2 regions of the Spirosoma rhododendri genome follow, and region 2 is predicted to be linked to the other one. Evidence: riboswitches for the same ligand, from Rfam matches in the RefSeq annotation. Region 2 holds a riboswitch; the other holds the start of a gene.
The links. A riboswitch is a leader RNA that binds a small molecule or an ion and turns the genes downstream of it on or off. The one in region 2 is predicted to bind thiamine pyrophosphate.
Positions count from the first base shown of each region.

Region 1: it holds a riboswitch for thiamine pyrophosphate, as region 2 does, so the genes downstream of both, HH216_RS05870 (TonB-dependent receptor) here and thiS (sulfur carrier protein ThiS) in region 2, are expected to answer to the same signal.

Region 1 is NZ_CP051677.1:1,477,831-1,483,868, reverse strand. It holds gene HH216_RS05900 (HEPN domain-containing protein) at 1-366, opposite strand, end outside; gene HH216_RS05895 (nucleotidyltransferase domain-containing protein) at 363-671, opposite strand; gene HH216_RS05890 (aspartate kinase) at 695-2,020, opposite strand; gene ribH (6,7-dimethyl-8-ribityllumazine synthase) at 2,143-2,643, opposite strand; gene HH216_RS05880 (tetratricopeptide repeat protein) at 2,749-3,444, opposite strand; gene HH216_RS05875 (DUF4926 domain-containing protein) at 3,526-3,771, opposite strand; TPP riboswitch at 3,847-3,944, shown strand; gene HH216_RS05870 (TonB-dependent receptor) at 4,005-6,038, shown strand, end outside.
Region 2 is NZ_CP051677.1:4,201,539-4,207,576, reverse strand. It holds gene HH216_RS17495 (hypothetical protein) at 1-603, shown strand, start outside; gene HH216_RS17490 (hypothetical protein) at 668-1,180, shown strand; gene HH216_RS17485 (beta propeller repeat protein) at 1,195-1,938, opposite strand; TPP riboswitch at 2,126-2,222, shown strand; gene thiS (sulfur carrier protein ThiS) at 2,310-2,513, shown strand; gene thiC (phosphomethylpyrimidine synthase ThiC) at 2,516-4,384, shown strand; gene HH216_RS17470 (hydroxymethylpyrimidine/phosphomethylpyrimidine kinase) at 4,384-5,169, shown strand; gene HH216_RS17465 (thiamine phosphate synthase) at 5,166-5,786, shown strand; gene HH216_RS17460 (thiazole synthase) at 5,829-6,038, shown strand, end outside.

The DNA.
Region 1 (6,038 bases), 2.7 Mb from region 2:
GACAGCAATAAATTCTTCGGTTTGGGCAAGCAAGGGTACTACGTCGTCAGCCGTAAAGACAGCAAAATCCTCGTAGTCGCTATCCTGACGGAACCTGAATAGCCGAGCGTAAAACTTTGCCCACTGCTCATCAATGCGTCCCGCCTTGCTGTACTGCTCGCCAAGCATCAGTTTTACGCCCACGTGCGATTTTACCCGGATGTTATCGTTGAGCATAGCGGCAGTCACTGCGTGGAAAGCTGCGTAGTACAAGCGATTGACAGCTCCGTCCCAGTGATGATTATCGACCATCGATTTAGCGGCATCCAGATCATTTGTCGACTTTTGCAGCCGCCAGGCGACAACTTCTTCCTTGGTCCTTTTCATAGCTGCCGGCCATCATCCTTAATGTTTTGGTATAGGTCGGTAACCTCCAGATCTTCCCATTCACCTTTCTGATGCACAAGCGTGCTGATAAGCTGTCGGCTCGCCAATTCGACATCGTATAGCTGGTCTCGGATTGTATGCGTCAACGTCCGATTAGCCGGTTCGTCGGTCAGCACCAGAAAATCCCAGTCGGAGTCGTCGCGAAAGTCGCCCCGCGCGCGGGAACCGAACAGCCAGATTTCGGCCTGCGGGTCAATCGCTAGTACCGTGCGTTTTACTTCGCTCAAAAACTGTTCGTCGGTCATGGTCGGGCGCGGGGCTTGCGTTTTTAGCGGGCAAACAGGCCGTCGTTCAGGGCGTTCAGGGCATCGGCTTTGTACTTACCGTGTATCAGAAGCGACAGGTTACTTTCGGTGCCGCCGTATGAGATCATCCGAATCGGGATGTTCTGCATGGCGTTGAACACTTTCAGCGCAACGCCTTCATTGTCGGCACTGAAATTACCAACAATGCAGATAATCGTCTGGTCATGATCGGGTTCTTCCAGTGTGCAGAACGTGCTCAATTCGTCGGAAATTTCCTGAATTCGGTCCGTATTGTCAATCGTAACTGACACTGATACCTCCGACGTCGCCAGCATATCGACCGGCGTTTTGTACTTCTCGAAAATCTCGAAAATACGACGCAGGAAACCGTAAGCGTTCAGCATACGAGTCGAGTGGATGTACAGAGCTGTGATGCCATCTTTCGCAGCAATGGCTTTGAACACCTCGCTCGAAGTCCGGTCGGCGATGAGTGTGCCGGGAGCGGCAGGTTCCATCGTGTTTTTCAGCCGAACGGGTACGCCAAACATCCGGGCAGGCGTGATAGTCGACGGGTGCAGTATTTTCGCGCCGAAATAAGCCAGCTCAGCCGCTTCGTCGAACGTCAGCTCGCGCACCGGGAAGGTGTTCTTAACGATCCGCGGGTCGTTGTTGTGCATCCCATCGATGTCGGTCCAGATCTGGATTTCGTCGGCCCGGATGGCCCCGCCGATCAGCGACGCCGTGTAGTCGGAGCCGCCCCGCTTCAGATTGTCGACCTCACCCCGTGGGTTGCGGCAGATGAAGCCCTGGGTCACGATGATCTGCTTGTCGTCGTGGGCGGGCAGCATCTCGGCCAGCGTTTCCTCCGTGAATTTGATTTCGGGTTCGTTGTCGGCGTCGATCCGCATGAATTCCAGCGCGGGCAGCAGAGCCGACGGTACGCCTTCCTCCGCCAGATACGCCTGAAACAGCTGCGTGCTGAGTAACTCGCCCTCAGCTACCAGTTCTTTTTCCTGCTTCAGCGTGAACGGCTTGATACCGACCAGCGACCGGATAAACGAAAACTCGCTGTCGATCACCTGCTGACCAGCCGCCTTGCCCGCTTCGGTCGCGTACAGATCGGCCACGAAGGTATCGTAGTGCGCTTTCAGTGCGTCGATTTTCGCATTGGCGTCGTCGTCGTTGCTGGCTTTCAGCGACTCGCCGATGGCCAGTAGCGCGTTTGTTGAGCCGGACAGAGCCGACAGCACAACGACTTTACGCGTATTATCTTCAGTAATCAGGTTACGGATGGAGCGCATACGCTCGGGTTTCCCGACAGACGTGCCTCCGAATTTCCAGACGTGCATTGTAAAAAGCGAAAGAGTGAATGAGTGAAAGAGCGATTTTCGAGCCGGTCAGCAGAGTTAGCAGGTGAACCGCGGATATGGGCGATTGTAATCGCTCTTTCGCTCTTTCACCCTTTCGCTCTTTACAACCGGCTATATACCTGCTTTTGTAGGCCGAGCATTTTAATGGCGGTGATGGCGGCTTCGTCGCCTTTGTTGCCGTGTTTGCCGCCTGCCCGGTCGAGGGCCTGCTGCTGATCGTTGGGCGTCAGGACGCCGAAAATAACGGGCTTGCTGGTCTTCAAACTAACGTTGGTCAGGCCCTGCGCCACCGCATTGTTGATGTAGTCGTTGTGCTTTGTTTCACCCTGAATGACACAGCCGAGCGCAATCACCGCGTCGATGTCGTCGCGCTGGGCGAACCATAGCGACGCCAGACTAAGCTCATAGCTACCCGGTACGTTGCCCCGAACAATGTGGTCAGGACTGACGCCATACTGTACCAACGTGTCGTAAGCACCCTGGAACAGGGCCTCCGTTACATCGGTGTTCCACTCGGAAACGAGGATAGCAAACCGGCGGTGGCTGACGTCGGGTAATTCAGACGTACTAAATACGCTTAGATTTTTTAGTTCAGAGGCCATAAGAGATCGTCGATTCAGACGGGCAAAACTAAGAGGTTATGAAAAAGGGACAAAACCGGTCGGCTCTGTCCCCTGCTGTCTGCTGTACTGACTACTCAGATCCGTCTACGACTGACCACCCGTAGACTCCAGCAACGCCTTGTATTTTCGGGCGTTTACGGCTTCTGACGATTGCGCGTATTTCTCGATGATCTGATTGTATGTGTCGATGGCCTTGTCGTTCTGTTTGGCCTGCTCGTAGGCAATAGCCAGCTTGTTCAGATAACCGGGCGTAAAGAACTTGTTTGGCTTATAGTCGGCAGCTTTCTGGTAGTAGCTGATCGCGTCGTCGTAGCTTTTCTTCTGCATGTACGCATCGCCGATGAGCGCATAAGCACGAGCCTGCACCAGCAGGTCGGATGCGCTGAAACTCTTCAGATGCTCAATCGCGTCGTCGTATTTGCCGTCTTTCAGCAAACCAACACCGGCGTAAAACTCCGCCAGATTACCAGCGGGCGTAGCACCGTAGTTATCAGCAACGGCCAGCAGACCGGGCGTCTTGCCATCGCCGTTGAGGGCTCTTTTCAGCGAGTCGGATTCGATCTGGTATACCGACGGGAACAGATCAGCCTGCGCCGTCTCGTCCTGGCTGCTTACGTAAAACTTGTAGCCAATAAAGCCGACGGCAGCCAGTATAATGGCACCCAGCACACCCAGAATAATTTTCTGATTCTGCTGAAAAAAGTCGCCTACTTCTTCGAACCGTCCTTCCAGTGCATCGGGATCTTCCAGAAAATCCAGCCCGCTATTCTTCTTGCTCATCTGTTTGCAATTTGGACTGCAAAAGTAGACATATTTGTCTGAGTGGAAAAGCGTAACAGTCAAAACTTTACGGGGCCGATGTTACTGCGCTTCGGATTGCGACAACGCCGTTAGATCACGGGCTGCCAGCACCTCAGACGACCGTACGGACCGCACCTGATGCGGCAGTAACGTTTCAACGGCTACGGCTTCACCCGTCAGCGTAACAAACTCAACCTCAAACGCTTTTCCTTCGTTGTATACGGTCAGAATCGTGCCAACATCACCCACTTTTAACCGATCGTTATCTATGTCTTCGGTCAGCACGACCAAATCAAATTCACCCATATCACACGTAATTTGTTTACCAGACAACGACCAACCCCGGGTCTTGTTATGTTAATTTTAGTTTAACTTTACGCCGATCTTACACAGGGGTGCCTTACTATAACAGGCTGAGATTATACCCATTGAACCTGATCCGGGTAATGCCGGCGAAGGGAACCGGATTAAAAACCACATACATTTTTCGTTTTTACTAAAGGTAGGTTTGGCCCCTTTGCCTATCGTCCTGCTTTCTTATGAAAGGACAGACGTTTCTACCTCTACTGACGGTCGGTCTTGGGCTGTCGGTTGTGTCGGTTCAGGCACAGTCTTCCATTACGGGTATTGTGCGCGACGCCGATGGCTTATTACCGGGCGCAGCCGTAACCATCGATGGCACGTTTAAAGGTACACTGACCGACCCATCCGGCGCGTTCAGAATTACCGATGTCAAGCCCGGCCCTGTAACGTTGCGGGTATCGCTGCTGGGCTACCAACCAATCACGCAGACCGTCGATCCGGCATCGACGGCACCTATCGTTATTCAACTGGCAAAGTCAGCCATTGCGGTTGATGAGGTGGTGGTGAGCGCGACGCGGGCCAACCAGAAATCGGCGATTGCGTACACAGACATTAGCCGTCAGTATCTCGACAAGCTAAACCTGGGTCAGGATATCCCTCAACTGCTCAATTTCACACCCTCGATTGTGACCACGTCCGACGCGGGGGCGGGCGTGGGCTATACGGGCATCCGCATCCGTGGGTCCGACGCCACGCGGGTCAACGTGACGCTCAACGGTATTCCGTATAACGACGCCGAATCGCAGGGGACGTATTTCGTCGATATGCCCGATTTTGCGTCGTCAGTCAGCACGATACAGATTCAGCGGGGTGTTGGCTCATCAACCAACGGGGCCGGTGCGTTTGGCGCGTCGATCAATATTCAGACGAATCAGTTACAGGAGAAACCGTATGCCGAAACGAACATTTCCGGCGGATCATTTGGTACGTATAAACTGAACGTACTGGCTGGAACGGGCCTTATCAAGTCGGGCGCGACCCCGGGCCATTTCGTACTAGATGCGCGGCTGTCGAAAGTTCACTCCAACGGCTATATCGACCGGGCGTTTTCCGATCTGAAATCCTTCTACCTGTCGGGTGGGTACTACACGAAAAAAAGCTTTTTCCGGCTCAACATCTTTTCGGGTGTCGAGCAGACGTATCAGTCGTGGGGCGGGGTGCCGGAGAATCTGCTGAAAACGAACCGGACATACAACCCGTACACGTACGAAAACGAAACCGACAACTACCAGCAGGATAATTACCAGTTGATTACGTCGCACGAACTGAGCCGTAACTGGCGACTGAATGTGTCGGGTTTTTATACAAAAGGGCGGGGTTATTACGAGCAGTATCGCCCTAACGACCGGTATAGCAACTACGGCCTGCCCAACGTGGTTATTGGCGACTCTACTATTACCCGGACCGACATTATCCGCCGTCGCTGGCTCGACAATGATTTCTACGGCAGTGTCTTTTCGCTGGACTACAATAGCTACGGTAAACTGACGGCCTACATTGGTGGGGGCCTGAACGAGTACAAAGGCGGGCACTACGGCGAAATTATCTGGGCGCGTATCGCGGGCAACACCAACATCCGGCAGCGGTACTACAACGACAATGCGACCAAACGCGACGCGAACCTATACGCCAAGGCTTACTACCAGTTTACGTCGAAGCTGAATGCCTTCGCCGACCTGCAAATCCGCCGGGTCGATTACTCGTTTCTGGGTTTCAACAGTCAGTTGCAGAATGTGCAGCAGGACGCCAACCTGACGTTTTTCAACCCCAAAGCAGGAGCCACCTACACGATTGATGATGAGAACACGGTCTATGCATCGGTAAGTGTGGCCCATCGCGAACCCAACCGCGACGATTACACACAGTCGACACCCGAAAGTCGGCCACGCGCGGAACGGCTGATCGACTATGAAGCGGGTTACAAACTACAGCGCCGGCGGGTGTCGTTTACGGCCAATGCATATTTTATGAATTACCGCGATCAGCTGGTATTGTCGGGTCAGCTGAACGACGTAGGTGCCTACAACCGGGTCAACGTGGCGCGCAGCTACCGGGCGGGTATCGAGCTGGAGTCGGCGCTGCAACTGGCGAAGAAACTCCGCTGGAACGTTAACGCGACGTTCAGCCGCAACCGGATTCAGAACTTCACGGAGTATCTCGACAATTTCGACAACGAATCGCAGGAATCGCGGCAGTACAGCGAAACGGAC
Region 2 (6,038 bases):
AATACCCCTACCAAGAATATGGCCCTGTCGCTGACTGATTCGCCCGGTCGTCAGTTGCTGGAATCCCAACTCAATGATTATATCGCGTTTCTGCGCCGACAGCCCGCGTTCTGTGGGACGCCCGAACAGCACGAGACGCTCGTGAAGCACGTGGCGCAGGGCAACGAGCTAATCAAACTGGTCACGGCGGAACGGTTGAAAATCACGCGGCAACTCGATCAGCAGAAGCACGACTGGATGACCATCGAGAAGGAACTGACCGACCCGATCGTGCAGGCAATGGAACCCCTCAAAAATGCGGTAGATCACTACAACCGGGAATTGTTGCGAATACAGGAACACCAACAGGCTGAACCCGCCCTGGCTGAACCCGCCGATGGAACCGAACCGGCCACAACCTGGCTGAACCCGCAAATCGAAGCTGTACGTTTGCCCAAGAACGTCAGACTGGACTGGCGGTTCGACGTTATCGACCCCAACCAATTGCCGAACGGGTACTGGAAAATTGACGAAGCAGCCATCAGGGCGGCTATCGCCGATGGTGTGCGGGAGATTCCCGGTCTGCGAATCTACGCCGAGCCCGTGACCACCTTCCGCAAATAATGTACTCAGCCAACTAATCCATATTCACCACCATAGTCAATCTACATCATAGCGAAAGCAAACAATGAGCCTACGTGCCCGTTCACTCAACCCTAGTTTTTATCGCTCAACGGCGTCCGTCGTTACCATGCTGATCGGTTTCTGGCTGCTGGGCGGGTCCACTGGTCTGGCGCAGGTAGCTAAGGCTCAGCCGGTACCCGACGGGGCCACCCGCATCGATATCAAAACCAGTTTGTCGGATTCGCTCCTCTTCGAGCGGGTCGTGACGCTGTTGCAGGCCGACGGCTACTCAGGAAACTTCCGTACGGAGAAAGCAAAGATCGTTACCGACAGCCGGGGCATCGACTCGGGCGACTGGACCGCCCGGATTGTAGCTGTGCTGGAAAAAGGGACGGTGCAGCTGCTCACGGAAGGCAACGACAAGACGGCGAATCCGCCGGTGGTGAACGAACGGCTAACATACAAAGGGAAGCCGGATGGTCCGAACAGAGCCGGATTTGCCCGACTTGATGCCTTTGCCCACCACCTGGCCAAGTCTATCGTGGGTGCAACGCTGACCTATCAGGTAATGCCCTGACACCGGGCTGCTACTTAAGGTAACGGGCGTTTGGAGACGTAAACGACACCCCGCCCCTGCTTACTGTTGCAGAATCGGAACGGTTCGTTGGTTCCGGCCCGACTGCAAACGGCATCGGTACCGGCAATGTATAAACGTTGCTGCTTGTCGAGATACAAGCTGTTCAGTTGATGCAGGTTCGGTAGGTCAATGCGCTGAGCCGTATTGGTAGTAACGCCCGGCGTTTCAAACGTACCGGTTGTCGCCGTTGGACCACCCAGAAACACCTGATTGATTTTGTAGGCCGTACCGGTCGATGCGACGACCGGGTTTATCTCCAGGTAACGATTGATAACGCCCGGTTTGGGGTCGTATTCAAGGCCGGGATTGTAGCGCTGATACGGCTGCCATGTCTTCCCATCATCGACACTGTAGTTGTCTGGATTGTTCAAGGCCTTGCCGTTGCGAAGACCACTCATCGTGTACAGTGTATCGTTGTACTGTACGACGCTGAACATACCGGTTGACTGCTGCTTCACTGATTCCCAGTGTTTGCCCCGATCCGTTGAGCGGTAGATGGTGGACATAGTGGAGATAAGCAGCGTCCTGTCGATGTCGCCCCAGACACCTTCTATGTCGCGGTCGACAGGCGCCTTTAGTACGTACCAGTTCGGGTACTCGTCCGCGACAGTATCATTCGCAGGCGACACCACGGACGAGTCGGAGCGGCCACAGGAAAGCGCAGCCAGTACCAGCAGGCAGTAAGTAAGTGTTTTCATTTGTGTTGAGTCTTGTATCGGGCTGAAGGAATGCCTTTTACCAAAACTATAGATTAAAAATCAATTAATAACCTGCTATAGCTCTATTTAACATAGAGATAATTTTATGCTATTCTTCCGGGTCCTAATTAACTTTTAATAGCGCGATTCTAAACTCGGCGGCTATATTTGCCGCAGCTTAGTACAAGCCAAACTTTAGGGGTGCCTGCCTTCGGGCGGCTGAGATGATACCCTTTGAACCTGAACAGGGTAATGCCTGCGAAGGGAAAAGTGACCTGTCCGACCGGGACGATGTGTGCTTTTTCAGCACCCGTCTGATCGTACTGCATCCTCCTCTGCTGTTTGGCCCAACCGTATCCGGTAGCCAGACCATGCTCGTCCATCTTAATCGCCAACCCGTCGACTGCCCCACGGCCAGCACCTTGCAGGAGCTGCTCAATTCGCTCGGCCTGTCCGACCGAAAGGGCATTGCCGTCGCCCGCAACGATCTCGTTGTGCCCCGCCCCCGTTGGCCCCAGACCCCACTTCAGGAAAACGATTCAATCACCCTTATTCAAGCCACTCAGGGCGGATAACCATGAGCCAGAGACCCGAAAAACTACCCACGTCGGAAACGATTACCCGTCAGCCGCTGACCGGTTCGCGCAAGATTTACGTACCCGGCCAGCTGCACGACATTCAGGTAGCGATGCGCGAAATCAGCGTGTCAGACACGGTAAGTCACCCCAGCGGCCGACGGACGCCCAACACGCCCGTAACGGTCTACGACACCAGCGGCCCCTACACCGATCCGTCGGCGCAGATCGACCTCAAAAAAGGGTTGCCCCGCCTGCGTGAGTCGTGGATTCGCAATCGGCAGGACGTCGACGATCTACCCGGCTTTTCGTCGATCTACTGCCAGCAGCGCATGGCCGACCAATCGCTCGATGCCCTGCGGTTTGAGCACATCCGTACCCCGATGCGGGCGAAAGTGGGCCAGAACGTGACGCAGCTGCACTACGCCCGGCAGGGTGTCATTACGCCCGAAATGGAGTACATCGCCATCCGGGAAAACCAGCGGATCGATCTGCTGAACAGCGATCCGCTGTCGGTACAGCACGGCGGCAACAGCTTCGGGGCCAACACGCCGAAGGGCTATATCACGCCCGAATTTGTGCGGCAGGAAGTCGCCAGCGGGCGGGCCGTGATTCCGGCCAACATCAACCACCCGGAAGCCGAGCCGATGATTATCGGGCGCAACTTTCTGGTCAAGATTAACACCAACATCGGTAACTCGGTCGTCACGTCGAGCATCGAGGAAGAGGTTGAGAAAGCGGTGTGGAGCTGCCGGTGGGGTGGCGATACGCTGATGGATCTGTCGACGGGGAAGAACATTCACGAAACCCGCGAATGGATCATCCGCAACTGCCCCGTGCCGGTCGGGACGGTACCGATTTATCAGGCACTGGAGAAAGTGAATGGCAAGGCTGAGAATCTGACATGGGAGATTTTCCGCGACACGCTCATCGAGCAGGCCGAGCAGGGCGTCGATTACTTCACGATCCATGCCGGGGTGCTGCTGCGCTACATTCCGCTGACGGCCAAACGCGTTACGGGCATCGTCTCGCGGGGCGGCAGTATTCTGGCGAAATGGTGTCTGGCGCACCATCAGGAGAACTTCCTGTACACGCATTTTGAGGAAATCTGCGAAATCATGAAAGCCTACGACGTGGCCTTTTCGCTGGGCGACGGACTGCGGCCGGGGTCTATCGCCGACGCCAACGACGCGGCCCAGTTTGCCGAACTCGAAACACTGGGCGAGCTGACTAAGATTGCCTGGAAGCACGACGTGCAGGTGATGATCGAGGGGCCGGGCCACGTGCCGATGCACCTCATCAAAGAAAACATGGAGAAGCAGTTGCAACACTGCGACGAAGCGCCGTTCTACACGCTCGGCCCCCTGACGACCGATATCGCGCCCGGCTACGACCACATCACCTCGGCCATCGGCGCAGCCATGATCGGCTGGTACGGTACGGCCATGCTCTGCTACGTGACGCCCAAAGAACACCTCGGCCTGCCCAACAAGCAGGACGTGAAAGACGGGGTAATTACGTACAAGATTGCCGCCCACGCGGCCGATCTGGCCAAAGGGCATCCGGGCGCGCAGTACCGCGACAATGCGCTGAGCAAAGCCCGCTTCGAGTTTCGCTGGGAAGACCAGTTCAACCTCTCCCTCGATCCCGATACGGCCCGGAAGTTTCACGACGAAACACTGCCCGCCGAAGGGGCCAAGATTGCCCACTTCTGCTCGATGTGCGGTCCGAATTTCTGCTCGATGAAAATCACGCAGGATGTGCGCGATTATGCGGAACAGCAGGGCCTGACCGACGCCGACGTACTGGAAAAAGCCATGGCCGACAAAGCGAAGGAGTTTGTCGAGCAGGGCAGCGAAATCTACCAGTGATGCCCGAAATGCCACCGATTCAAACCGAGCGGCCCTACGCTCTCTCCATCGCCGGGCTGGACCCCAGCGCGGGGGCGGGGCTGCTGGCCGACGTTAAAACGCTGGAAGCCTGCGGGGTGTATGGGCTGGGCGTCTGCACGGCCCTGACCATGCAGCACGACAGCGACTTTCGGGCCGTCGACTGGGTACCGCTGGACCGGATTATCGCCCAGTGCGAACCGTTGTTCGAGCGGTACCCAATCGACGTGGTCAAGATCGGGCTGATCGAATCGCTGGACGTACTGGCAAACCTGCTCGACTGGCTGCAAGGCATCGCGCCGGGCGTTTCGATCATCTGGGACCCGATTCTAAAGGCGTCCGCCGGGTTTAGCTTTCACCAGATCGACGGTCGAAGTCCGGTCCTGCCGTTGCTGGCTAGACTATCGCTACTAACGCCCAACGCGCCGGAAGCTGTTCAACTGGCTGGCACCGACCAGCCGTGGGCAGCCGCCGAACAGCTCAGTGCTTACTGCCCGGTTTACCTGAAAGGGGGGCACCTGCCGACGCATGACGGGCAGGTCGCTGATTATCTGCTGGTGGATGGCTACGGAACAACCTCGTTCCCCGCTTTTTTCATTGCCAACGGGGAAAAGCACGGCAGCGGCTGTGTGCTGTCGGCGGCAGTAGCGGCCGGACTAGCCCGGGGGCTGCCGCTGCCGGATGCCTGCCGCACGGCCCGCCGGTACATGAATCAATACCTGGCCAGTTCGCCCACGCGGCTTGGCTTTCATTCGACAATTGCATGAGTACCAATAAACCGATCAGTACCCTACACTACATCACCGACCGACCCGAACACGCCGAACACGCGTGCCGGGCCGGTATCGATTGGGTACAGTTACGCGTCAAAAACAAGCCCTATACAGAGTGGAAAGCACTGGCGCTCGATACGCTGGCCATCTGCCGGGCGTTTGGTGCGCGGCTGCTCATCAACGACAACGTCGCGCTGGCGGGTGAGGTCGGGGCCGACGGGGTACATGTGGGATTAACCGATATGCCCGTCGCCGACGCCCGGCGACTGCTCGGTCCTGAACTGATTATCGGCGGCACGGCCAACACGCTGGCGGATATTCATACACACCACCTGGCCGGCGCTGACTACGTTGGGCTGGGCCCGTACCGGTTTACGGCGACGAAAGAAAAGCTTAGTCCGATTCTGGGTCTGGCGGGATACGAGACTATCCTGACCACCTGTCAGCAGGAAGGGATTACGTTACCCATCATCGCCATCGGCGGACTTGACGTAGCCGACGTTCCGGCCCTGATACAGACGGGTTTGCATGGCATTGCTGTTTCGTCGGCCATTACCCGCGACCCGGCCACACAGGTACCGGCGTTTCGGCACGCGCTGATCAACAACTAGTTGTCTCAGACAAAACAATGTGCAACCTTAATCCTGACAACCATGACTACAGAACCACTACGCATTGCCGACCGGACGTTTTCGTCGCGGCTGTTTACCGGCACCGGCAAGTTCAGTTCGACCGGACAGATGGAAGCGGCCCTGCTGGCGTCGGGTTCGGAACTGGTGACGGTGGCCCTCAAACGCATCAACGCCAATGACACGGCCGACGATACGCTGCGCCACCTGACTGCCCCGCATATCCATTTGTTG